2 regions of the Klebsiella sp. B345 genome follow, and region 2 is predicted to be linked to the other one. Evidence: predicted binding sites of a transcription regulator. Region 2 holds the regulator's gene; the other holds the start of a gene.

Region 1 (4,857 bases), 360 kb from region 2:
TTACCTTCGCGGTTAGAGCGCAGATAGAAAGCATGCTGGTAGTGATCGAGGCTGTACTCATGATCTTTGCGGCGTGGCAGGAAGCACACCGGCTCGGCATCCGGCATTTCGGTATTCAACAAGCGCACTTCGCTGGTTGTCGCGCTAGCCAGATAGATCACTGCGAACTGCCGGGAGGTGGTGGTATGGAGACTGACGTAAAACATGTCGTCTTTTTCTTCATAGACCAGCGAGTCTGAGTCTGGTGGCGTACCGACGGTGTGCCGCCAGACCTGATAAGGCAGCAAGGTGGTTGGGTGCTTACGGACATACCACAGGGTCTGTGAATCATTGCTCCAGGCAAATTCCGGGGTGACGTTTTCCAGTAACTCAGGGTACCACTCACCGTTTTGCAGATTGCACAAGCGCAGGCCATACTGCCGCCGTGAGAGATAGTCCTCCGCCACCGCCATGAGCGTGTTATCCGGGGCAATTCCCAGCCCGCCAAGGGTATAGAATTCGCTCTGGGCCGCACGCTGATTGCCATCCAGCAGCACTTCCCATTCATCCCACTCCTGTTTCAACACCGACTGACGCTGATAGATGGCGTATTCACACCCTGGCTCGTACACCTGGCGATAGCGGTAGCCGTTTTTGCTGTAGGGGGCGGAAACCTCCCGCGGCGGGATGCGGTCGATAATCTCTTTCAGCACCCGATCCTGCAGGCTGCGCTGTGTCGACATGACCTTGTGCCCGTACTCATTTTCCTGGCGCAGATAGTCAAGCACTTCTGGCCGCTCGCGATCGTCGTCGCGCAGCCAGAAGTAATTATCGATACGGGTGTCGCCATGTAAGCTCATGGCGTGGGGGATTCGTTTTGCTTTTGGTGGCATCGTTTGCTCTTTTGCATCCTTTTCTACTACACAAAATCATTCAAGAAGCAGCTTGAAAGATGGCGTGTCTATACCCTAAATAGCTCGAGTTGCTTGTAGGCGGCAAGGCCGTAAATCCCCAGGAGTTTACTCAGGTAAGTAACTGGGGTGAACGGGTGCAGCCAACACTCAGGCAACTTGAAGTATGACGGGTATATAAGGGTGGCAAAAGTGGCCCACGATGCAAGCAAAACCTGTTTATTTAGGTGGAAAGCGCCTGTTTTTGCGCCTGGATGTCCTGTTCGATCTCACTCCGCACTTCCGCCGGCAGGCGTAACGCCTCTCCGAGGGCATTGAGGTAGCTGCGTTCCATAAAATGATCGATATCGATCACCGCGCAGCTGATGTAGTACACCTCCAGCGCTTCTTGTTCGCTGCTGATCCCTTGAGCCAGGCGCTGCGGGTCGAGCGGTTGCGCCAGCGCGCGATCGATCAATACCCGCCCCTGCACATCAATATTGGCCGCTCGCAGCTGCTCTTCGATGTTGGCCCGCTCGTGGTCATCGATGTGGCCATCGCTTTTCGCCGCGAACACCAGCGCCAGAATCAGCCGCTCGCTGCGGGCATCAAGCCCGGTAGAGGGAGGAACCGATGGTGCAGGTACAACCGATGGCGCAGCTGACGTTGCCGCTGGCGCTGGTGCGCTCTCGCGCAATTTCTGCTGATACTTATTCCACAGCACGCTTCCAGCCACCGCCCCCCCGCCGACCAGCAGCGCGCTGGTGCCATACTTAGCCAGCAGCTTGCGCGATGATTTACTGGCTACCAGCAAACCGGCCAGGCCGCCCAGCGCACCGGGCAGGAGGAAACTTTTCCCCTCCTGTCGTTCACCTGAGGAGGCAGATTGTCCCTGCTGACCCAGCAGAGACTGGAGTTGATTAAGCCAGTTAGACATGATTTCCCTCGTTGCATAGTAAGCGAAACCATCAGCCTAAACGACGAGATGTCAGGAAATGTGATGAGCAGATAAAGATGCGCAAATTCAGGCCGCCATCACGCGGCCTTCACCTTGCGGGTTTTCCCTGTTGTCGCCGCGGCGACCTGCGGTTCGTCCTGTTCATCCGTCGCGACTTCTGCGGTGTCAGCCTGAGGCTCGTGCCCTGCTGTTTCTTCGTCTGATTCTGCTTCCGGCGCTTTTCCTGTCCTCAGGATGTGATGCAGGGTCTCTTTGCGTTCTGCCAACCACAGCGCCATTTCATCACGCTGTGCTTCTTCAAGCGTCAGCGGGCACGCTACCAGCCAGTCGTTAAGGACTTCGGCAAGATCGAGCATTTTGTCGTAAGCATCGGCCTCTTTTTTGCTGGTAAACGACATTTTTTCCTCACCTTCGCGGATCACCACATATTTAATTTCAACCGCCATTGTGCAGCCTCTTTATACTGTATTTTTATACAGCATATCAAATTTTCACCCTCGACTCAACTGACAGCCATAAAGACAGACGCAAACGTTTTCGTTTATACTACGGCGCATGTTTTTTTACTGTGGAAATGAGTCATGACGTTATTAGGCACAGCCCTGCGCCCGGCAGCAACGCGGGTCATGTTGTTAGGTTCCGGCGAGCTCGGCAAAGAAGTGGCCATCGAGTGTCAACGGCTGGGTATTGAGACGATCGCCGTGGACCGCTATCCCGACGCACCGGCGATGCAGGTGGCACACCGTTCACATGTGGTCAACATGCTGCACGGCGATGCCCTGCGGGCGCTGATTGCAGAAGAAAAACCGGACTTCATCGTGCCGGAAATCGAAGCCATTGCCACCGATACGCTGGTTGAACTGGAGCAAGCCGGGCAAAAAGTCGTCCCCACCGCTCGCGCGGCAAAGCTGACCATGAACCGTGAAGGGATCCGCCGTCTGGCCGCAGAAGAGCTGCAACTACCGACCTCCTCCTACCGCTTCGCCGATAGCGAAAGCGCCTTTCGCGATGCGGTGGACGAGATTGGCCTTCCCTGCATTGTGAAACCGGTCATGAGTTCCTCCGGTAAAGGCCAGAGCTTTATTCGCCGCGCCGAACAGTTGGCTGATGCCTGGCAGTATGCGCAGCAAGGCGGCCGCGCCGGTGCCGGTCGGGTTATCGTTGAAGGGGTAGTGAATTTCGACTTTGAAATCACCCTGCTGACCGTCAGCGCCGTGGATGGGGTTCATTTTTGCGCGCCGGTCGGCCATCGTCAGGAAGATGGCGACTATCGCGAATCCTGGCAGCCGCAGCAGATGAGCGAACTGGCGCTGGCCCGCGCCCAGGAGATTGCCAGCAAGGTGGTACTGGCGCTCGGCGGTTATGGCCTGTTTGGCGTCGAGCTGTTTGTCTGCGGCGATGAGGTGATCTTCAGCGAAGTCTCCCCGCGTCCGCACGATACCGGCATGGTCACCCTGATCTCGCAAGATCTCTCCGAGTTTGCCCTGCACGTCCGGGCGTTTCTCGGTCTGCCGATCGGCGCCATTCGTCAGTACGGCCCGGCGGCCTCGGCGGTCATTCTGCCACAGCTGACCAGCCAGGACGTCACCTTTAGTAATATTCAGGCGGCGGTGGGTGCAGGCCTGCAGCTGCGCCTGTTTGGCAAGCCGGAAATCGACGGCTCCCGTCGACTCGGCGTCACGCTGGCGGTCGCTGACAACGTTGAAGAAGCGGTGGCGCGGGCAAAAACCGCCGCAACCTCCGTCGTGGTTCAGGGATAAAAAAACCCGGTAGCACGAGTGCTACCGGGTGAGTACTTTACGATAAATCAGGGCGTGAAAATTACTTCGCGCCTTCTACCGCTTCGCGAGCAATGCTGGTGATACGGTCATAATCGCCACTTTCCAGCGCATCTGCCGGTACCAGCCAGGAACCACCGATGCACAGCACGCTGTTCAGCGCCAGGTAGTCACGGTAGTTCGCCGGAGAGATCCCGCCAGTCGGGCAGAAACGGATATGAGCGAATGGACCGCCGATAGCCTGCAGCGCTTTCACGCCACCGTTGGCTTCCGCCGGGAAGAATTTGAACTCTTTCAGGCCATACTGCATCCCCAGCATCAGCTCAGAAACGGTGCTGATGCCCGGGATCAGTGGGATGGTGCCTTCTTCCGTTGCCGCTTTCAGCAGGGACTCGGTCAGGCCCGGGCTGATAGCAAACTGCGCGCCCGCGTCGGTAACCGCTTTCAGCTGCTCGACGTTGGTAACGGTACCTGCGCCAACAATCGCGTCCGGCACTTCTTTGGCAATCGCACGGATAGCCTCAAGCGCACATTCGGTACGCAGCGTCACTTCCAGTACACGTACGCCGCCTGCAACCAGCGCTTTTGCCATCGGCACAGCGTGTTCCAGCTTTTTCACCACGATTACCGGTACAACCGGGCCGGTGGTGAGGATTGCTTCAGCAGTTGTTTTCCAGTTTTTCATCAGATTTTCTCTCGCCAGATCTACAATTCGAATCGTCTTAAAAAGTGATGCAGGTTGCGCCCTGTTCCGCTCCGGAGAGGTTCTCACGCAGCGCAGAGAACATTTCCCGGCCGGTTCCCACTCGCGAACCGCTCAGGTCAGGAATATGCGGCTGACGCGCAGCCAGTTCAGCATCATCCACCAGCAGCGTCAGTTCACCGGTCTGCCCGTTGACGCGGATGATATCGCCATCACGTACTTTTGCCAGCAGGCCGCCATCGTAGGCTTCAGGCGTGACATGGATTGCTGACGGTACTTTGCCGGATGCGCCAGAGAGTCGACCATCGGTAACCAGCGCAATTTTGAAACGGCGGTCCAATAATACACCAAGTGGCGGCATAAGTTTATGTAATTCTGGCATGCCGTTCGCTTTTGGCCCCTGATGACGGACCACCACCACGCAATCTTTGTCCAGCATCCCGGCTTCAAATGCCGGCAGTACGTCGTGCTGGCTTTCAAATATCACCGCTGGAGCTTCGATAACCTGGTTTTCAACCGGCACGGCGGAGGTTTTCATGACCGCACGAC
Region 2 (4,857 bases):
ATGTGTGGTGCGTAAAGGCTACAAAAAACGCTGTAAACCGGTGACTGAAGCGCAGCCGCTGACGCTGGCGGACGCCCATAAGGCCCGGGTGCAGAAAGCGCAAAGTACCGCCATGTCGAAGCTGATGGATCAGATTGGCAAACCGTATCGCTGGGGTGGAACGTCACCGCGTACCGGTTTCGATTGCAGCGGTCTGGTTTACTACGCCTATAAAGATCTGGTGAAAATTCGCATTCCACGTACCGCCAATGAAATGTACCACCTGCGCGACGCCCGTCCGGTTGACCGCGGTGAACTGCAAAGCGGCGATCTGGTTTTCTTCCGCACCCGTGGGCGCGGCACCGCCGACCACGTTGGCGTCTATGTCGGCAACGGCAAATTTATCCAGTCACCGCGTACCGGTCGCGATATTCAGATAACCTCATTAAGCGAGGATTACTGGATCCGTCACTACGTGGGCGCTCGCCGGGTCATGACCCCGAAAACCATTCGCTAACCCCCTGCCGCATCAGCGGCAGGCTGCCGGTTACGCGCAATGTGCAGCACATTTCCCCCTCTCCAGCCTCGTTTATCTGCCCTCTTTTTCCTCGTGACGGGTCACGGTTTCTTCGATCGCGTTTGTTAAATATACCCTTTATTAATGCAAGGCTTTTAACTCTCTCCGGCAAGTGTTAGCATCCTGATCACAATAAAAACCTGTGGTATTCGCTACGGCAATCCACAGTACATGCTGTATCCGGATGGTCATACATCCTTTAAATGTGAGAAGAAATCAAGAAGTTATAAGGAGAGTAACAATGTCGTTTGAATTACCTGCATTACCGTATGCAAAAGACGCCCTGGCGCCGCACATTTCCGCTGAAACCCTGGAATACCACTACGGCAAACATCACCAGGCCTATGTCACTAACCTTAATAATCTGATTAAAGGCACCGGGTTTGAGGGCAAATCGTTAGAAGAGATCGTCCGCACTTCCGAAGGTGGCATCTTCAACAACGCCGCTCAGGTCTGGAACCACACCTTCTACTGGAACTGTCTAGCACCGAATGCTGGCGGTGAGCCGGAAGGCGCACTGGCGGCAGCCATCAACAGCGCTTTCGGCAGCTTTGCTGATTTCAAAGCGAAGTTTACCGATGCCGCCACGAAAAACTTTGGCGCCGGTTGGACCTGGTTGGTTAAGAATGCTGATGGCAGCCTGAATATTGTCTCCACCAGCAACGCAGGCACGCCGCTGACTGGCGACGCTACCCCGCTGTTGACGGTGGATGTCTGGGAACATGCTTACTACATCGACTACCGTAACGCCCGCCCTGAATATCTGGCGCACTTCTGGGCGCTGGTAAACTGGAAGTTTGTTGCTGAAAATCTGGCGGCATAAAACGATATCGCAGAAGGGGTAAACCCTTCTGCGAATAGCATCACTACCCGACGAGCACCTCTTCCGGCTGCGAACGGTTACCCACCACCACCAACAGCAGAGCCAGACCGGCGATGATCGCCCCCATAACCGGAACAAACGCGTAACCCAGGCCACCTGAAATCACCGCCCCACCGGCTGCCGCCCCCAGCGCATTACCCAGATTAAATGCCCCAATGTTGACCGACGAAGAGAGACCCGGTGCCTCATGCGCCACACGCATCACCCGCATCTGTAACGGCGGTACCACCGCAAAGGTTGCAGCTCCCCACACCACCATACTGATAGCGGCTCCCAGCTGCGTCTGCGCCAGTAACGGAATCGCCAGCATAATCACCATCAATAGCAGCAGAAAGCCCTTCAGCGTCCCCGATACGGAACGGTCGGCAAATTTGCCGCCCAGATAGTTGCCAAGCGAGAAGCCCACGCCAATCAACACCAGCATCGCGGTGACAAAAAGCGGCGAAGCATGGGTAATGGTATGCAGCACCGGAGAAATGTAGGTATAGAGCGTGAACATAGCCCCCGCCCCAAGCACCGTGGTCAACAAGGCGGAAAGCACCTGCGGGCGCACCAGCACCGACAGCTCCTGTTTAACATTCGGACGTTCGCCGACACTGCCTTTAGGCAGAGAGAACCACAGGCTGACCATCGCCACCACTCCCAGCCCTGCAGTGGCGAGGAACGACATCCGCCAGCCGATCGTCTCACCAAGCCAGGTCGCCGCCGGCACGCCGCCGATATTGGCGATCGTCAGCCCCATAAACATGGTGGCAACCGCGCTGGCCTGCTTGTCTTTCGGAACGACGCTGGCGGCCACCACCGAACCGAGGCCGAAGAAAGCACCATGGTTAAGGCTGGTAATAATGCGTGAAATCAGCAGCGTGGTGTAATCCGGCGCCATGGAAGAGAGGACGTTACCGAGGGTAAAGATAGCCATCAGGAAAATGAGCGCGTTTCTTCGCGCGCGATGAGACAGCAGCAGCGTCATCAGCGGCGCACCTACCATCACACCGATCGCATAGGCGCTGATCAGCATTCCCGCAGCCGGAATAGACACGTCGACGCCTTTGGCAATGACCGGCAATAATCCCATCGGGGAAAACTCCGTCGTACCAATACCAAATGCGCCTATCGCCAGCGCGAGCAGGGGAAAGTTGATTTTCATTGCATGACTCCAGCAGACCGTCATCGGCGACGGTATCTCATCAGAAGTCAAAAGCATGACATCAATCACAGAAAAACAAAAGTAAACGAAATGGCAAAAGATTTTTGCGAAAATGATAATAATGGCGGGAACGGGGGGAAAGTGACCTCTCCCCCGGGAAAATTAGTGCAGAACTGCGGTCAGCCCGGCGGCAACGATTAGACCTAGAACAATAATCGTTGTTGTCAGCGAAAATTTTAAATCTGTATCCATCAATTTTTCCCCCTGTTTTCCCCACACGAAAAGTGAGCTTGCTCATTTTTGCACAATATCGCATAAAAATCTTCCAGGATTTAGGGTGATACACATTTTTGCTCTTCCCCTTTGCCGCAAGATCGGACAAAATCCCACGCTAATTTGAAAGCGTATCGGCCATTGACCCCTTCCTGTCGTTCTGTGTCGTTTTCCCGACGTGATGCAATGTTGAACATTGTATTCAGGGTGTGTTTAGGCAAACGTTTACGTACCGATTATCAGACGTTCAGGTCAAGGTCTGGAGTGAGAAGTAATGGCAACTATTAAAGATGTAGCGAAGCGCGCAAACGTTTCCACTACAACAGTATCACATGTTATTAACAAAACCCGTTTCGTCGCGGAAGAGACCCGCAATGCGGTCTGGGCAGCAATCAAAGAACTGCACTACTCACCCAGTGCCGTCGCGCGAAGCCTGAAGGTTAATCACACCAAATCGATTGGTCTGCTGGCGACCAGCAGCGAAGCGGCCTATTTTGCTGAAATTATCGAAGCTGTTGAAAAAAGCTGCTTCCAGAAAGGCTATACCCTGATTCTGGGTAATGCGTGGAACGATCTCGAAAAACAGCAGGCCTACCTGTCTATGATGGCGCAAAAGCGCGTCGACGGCCTGCTGGTCATGTGCTCCGAGTATCCGGAATCGGTGCTGAGCATGCTCGAAGAGTACCGCCATATTCCGATGGTGGTAATGGACTGGGGTGAGTCCAAGGCCGACTTTACTGATTCAGTCATCGATAACGCCTTTGAAGGCGGCTATATGGCCGGTCGTTATCTGGTGGAACGTGGCCATCGCGAAATTGGCGTGATCCCTGGCCCGCTCGAACGAAACACCGGTGCCGGACGACTGGCGGGCTTTATGAAAGCCATGGAAGAGGCCCAGATTTCTGTACCGGAAAACTGGATTGAACAGGGTGACTTCGAACCAGAGTCCGGCTATCGCGCGATGCAGCATATCCTGAACCAACCGCACCGTCCGACGGCAGTCTTCTGCGGCGGCGACATCATGGCGATGGGCGCTATTTGCGCGGCAGATGAAATGGGGCTGCGAGTGCCGCAGGATATTTCGCTGATCGGCTATGATAACGTGCGCAACGCCCGCTACTTCAGCCCGGCGCTGACCACGATTCATCAGCCGAAAGACTCCCTCGGCGAAGCCGCGTTTAATATGCTGATGGATCGCATCGTCAACAAGCGTGAAGAGTCCCAGTCTATCGAGGTTCACCCGCGTCTGGTGGAGCGTCGTTCCGTCGTTGACGGTCCGTTTGTCGATTACCGCCGCTAGTCCCCTCCCCGGCGCCGGTTATTCCGGCGCCCGCAACCATTCCCGGTTTAACGTTTCACTATCACCGAGATAATCCAGCATCCACAGCAGCGCAGGCGATGCATCGCTCTGTTGCCAGGTCAGGCAGCACGCCGCATCCGGAAACGGATTTTCCAGCTCAAGGGCGGTCCATTCTCCACGGTCGATCCACGGACGGGCAAAGTGCGTCGGTACCATCCCTACGCAAAGCCCGGCAGACAGGCAGGTGGCTGAGGATTCCCAGTCGGGCACCACCACGCGCTTTTGGTTATCCAACAGCCAGGTCGTGCGCTTGGGTAATGACCGGGAGGTATCTTCTCTGACCAAAGAGGGCCAGTTGCGCAACTCATCATCACTCAGCGGGCTGGTCATCTGCGCCAGTGGATGATGGCTGGCTACCACGCAGTGCCAGTTCAGCATGCCCATATCGCGAAAGGCGTAGCGCCCCCCCACCGGAATCGAACGCGTCGCCCCAATCGCCAGCTCCACGCGGCCATCCGCCAGCGCATCCCAGACGCCGTTGAACACTTCCTGAAAGACAATCAGTTCAACATCGGAAAAGTGACGATAAAAATCGACAATCATCTGGCGCATCCGCGCCGGTTTGACGATGTCATCGACGGCAATCGACAGCTGGCCGCGCCAGCCATTGGCTATCTGCTGGCACTGCTGGCGGGTGA

What was found. The regulator PurR, encoded in region 2, represses purine synthesis genes. The targets are predictions, from matches to a motif close to CANGCAAACGTTTGCNTG.
Region 1: the regulator PurR is predicted to act here: its motif matches at 2,352-2,369, upstream of purT (formate-dependent phosphoribosylglycinamide formyltransferase).

The regions. Positions count from the first base shown of each region.
Region 1 is NZ_CP180443.1:1,084,202-1,089,058, forward strand. Features, by position in the region: gene ptrB (oligopeptidase B) at 1-872, opposite strand, end outside; gene ACMYSO_RS05085 (tellurite resistance TerB family protein) at 1,114-1,806, opposite strand; gene ACMYSO_RS05090 (YebG family protein) at 1,905-2,273, opposite strand; gene purT (formate-dependent phosphoribosylglycinamide formyltransferase) at 2,409-3,587, shown strand; gene ACMYSO_RS05100 (bifunctional 4-hydroxy-2-oxoglutarate aldolase/2-dehydro-3-deoxy-phosphogluconate aldolase) at 3,649-4,290, opposite strand; gene edd (phosphogluconate dehydratase) at 4,328-4,857, opposite strand, start outside.
Region 2 is NZ_CP180443.1:727,769-732,625, forward strand. Features, by position in the region: gene ACMYSO_RS03415 (C40 family peptidase) at 1-496, shown strand, start outside; gene sodB (superoxide dismutase [Fe]) at 798-1,379, shown strand; gene ACMYSO_RS03425 (MFS transporter) at 1,423-2,586, opposite strand; gene ACMYSO_RS03430 (YnhF family membrane protein) at 2,749-2,838, opposite strand; gene purR (HTH-type transcriptional repressor PurR) at 3,134-4,159, shown strand; gene punR (DNA-binding transcriptional activator PunR) at 4,178-4,857, opposite strand, start outside.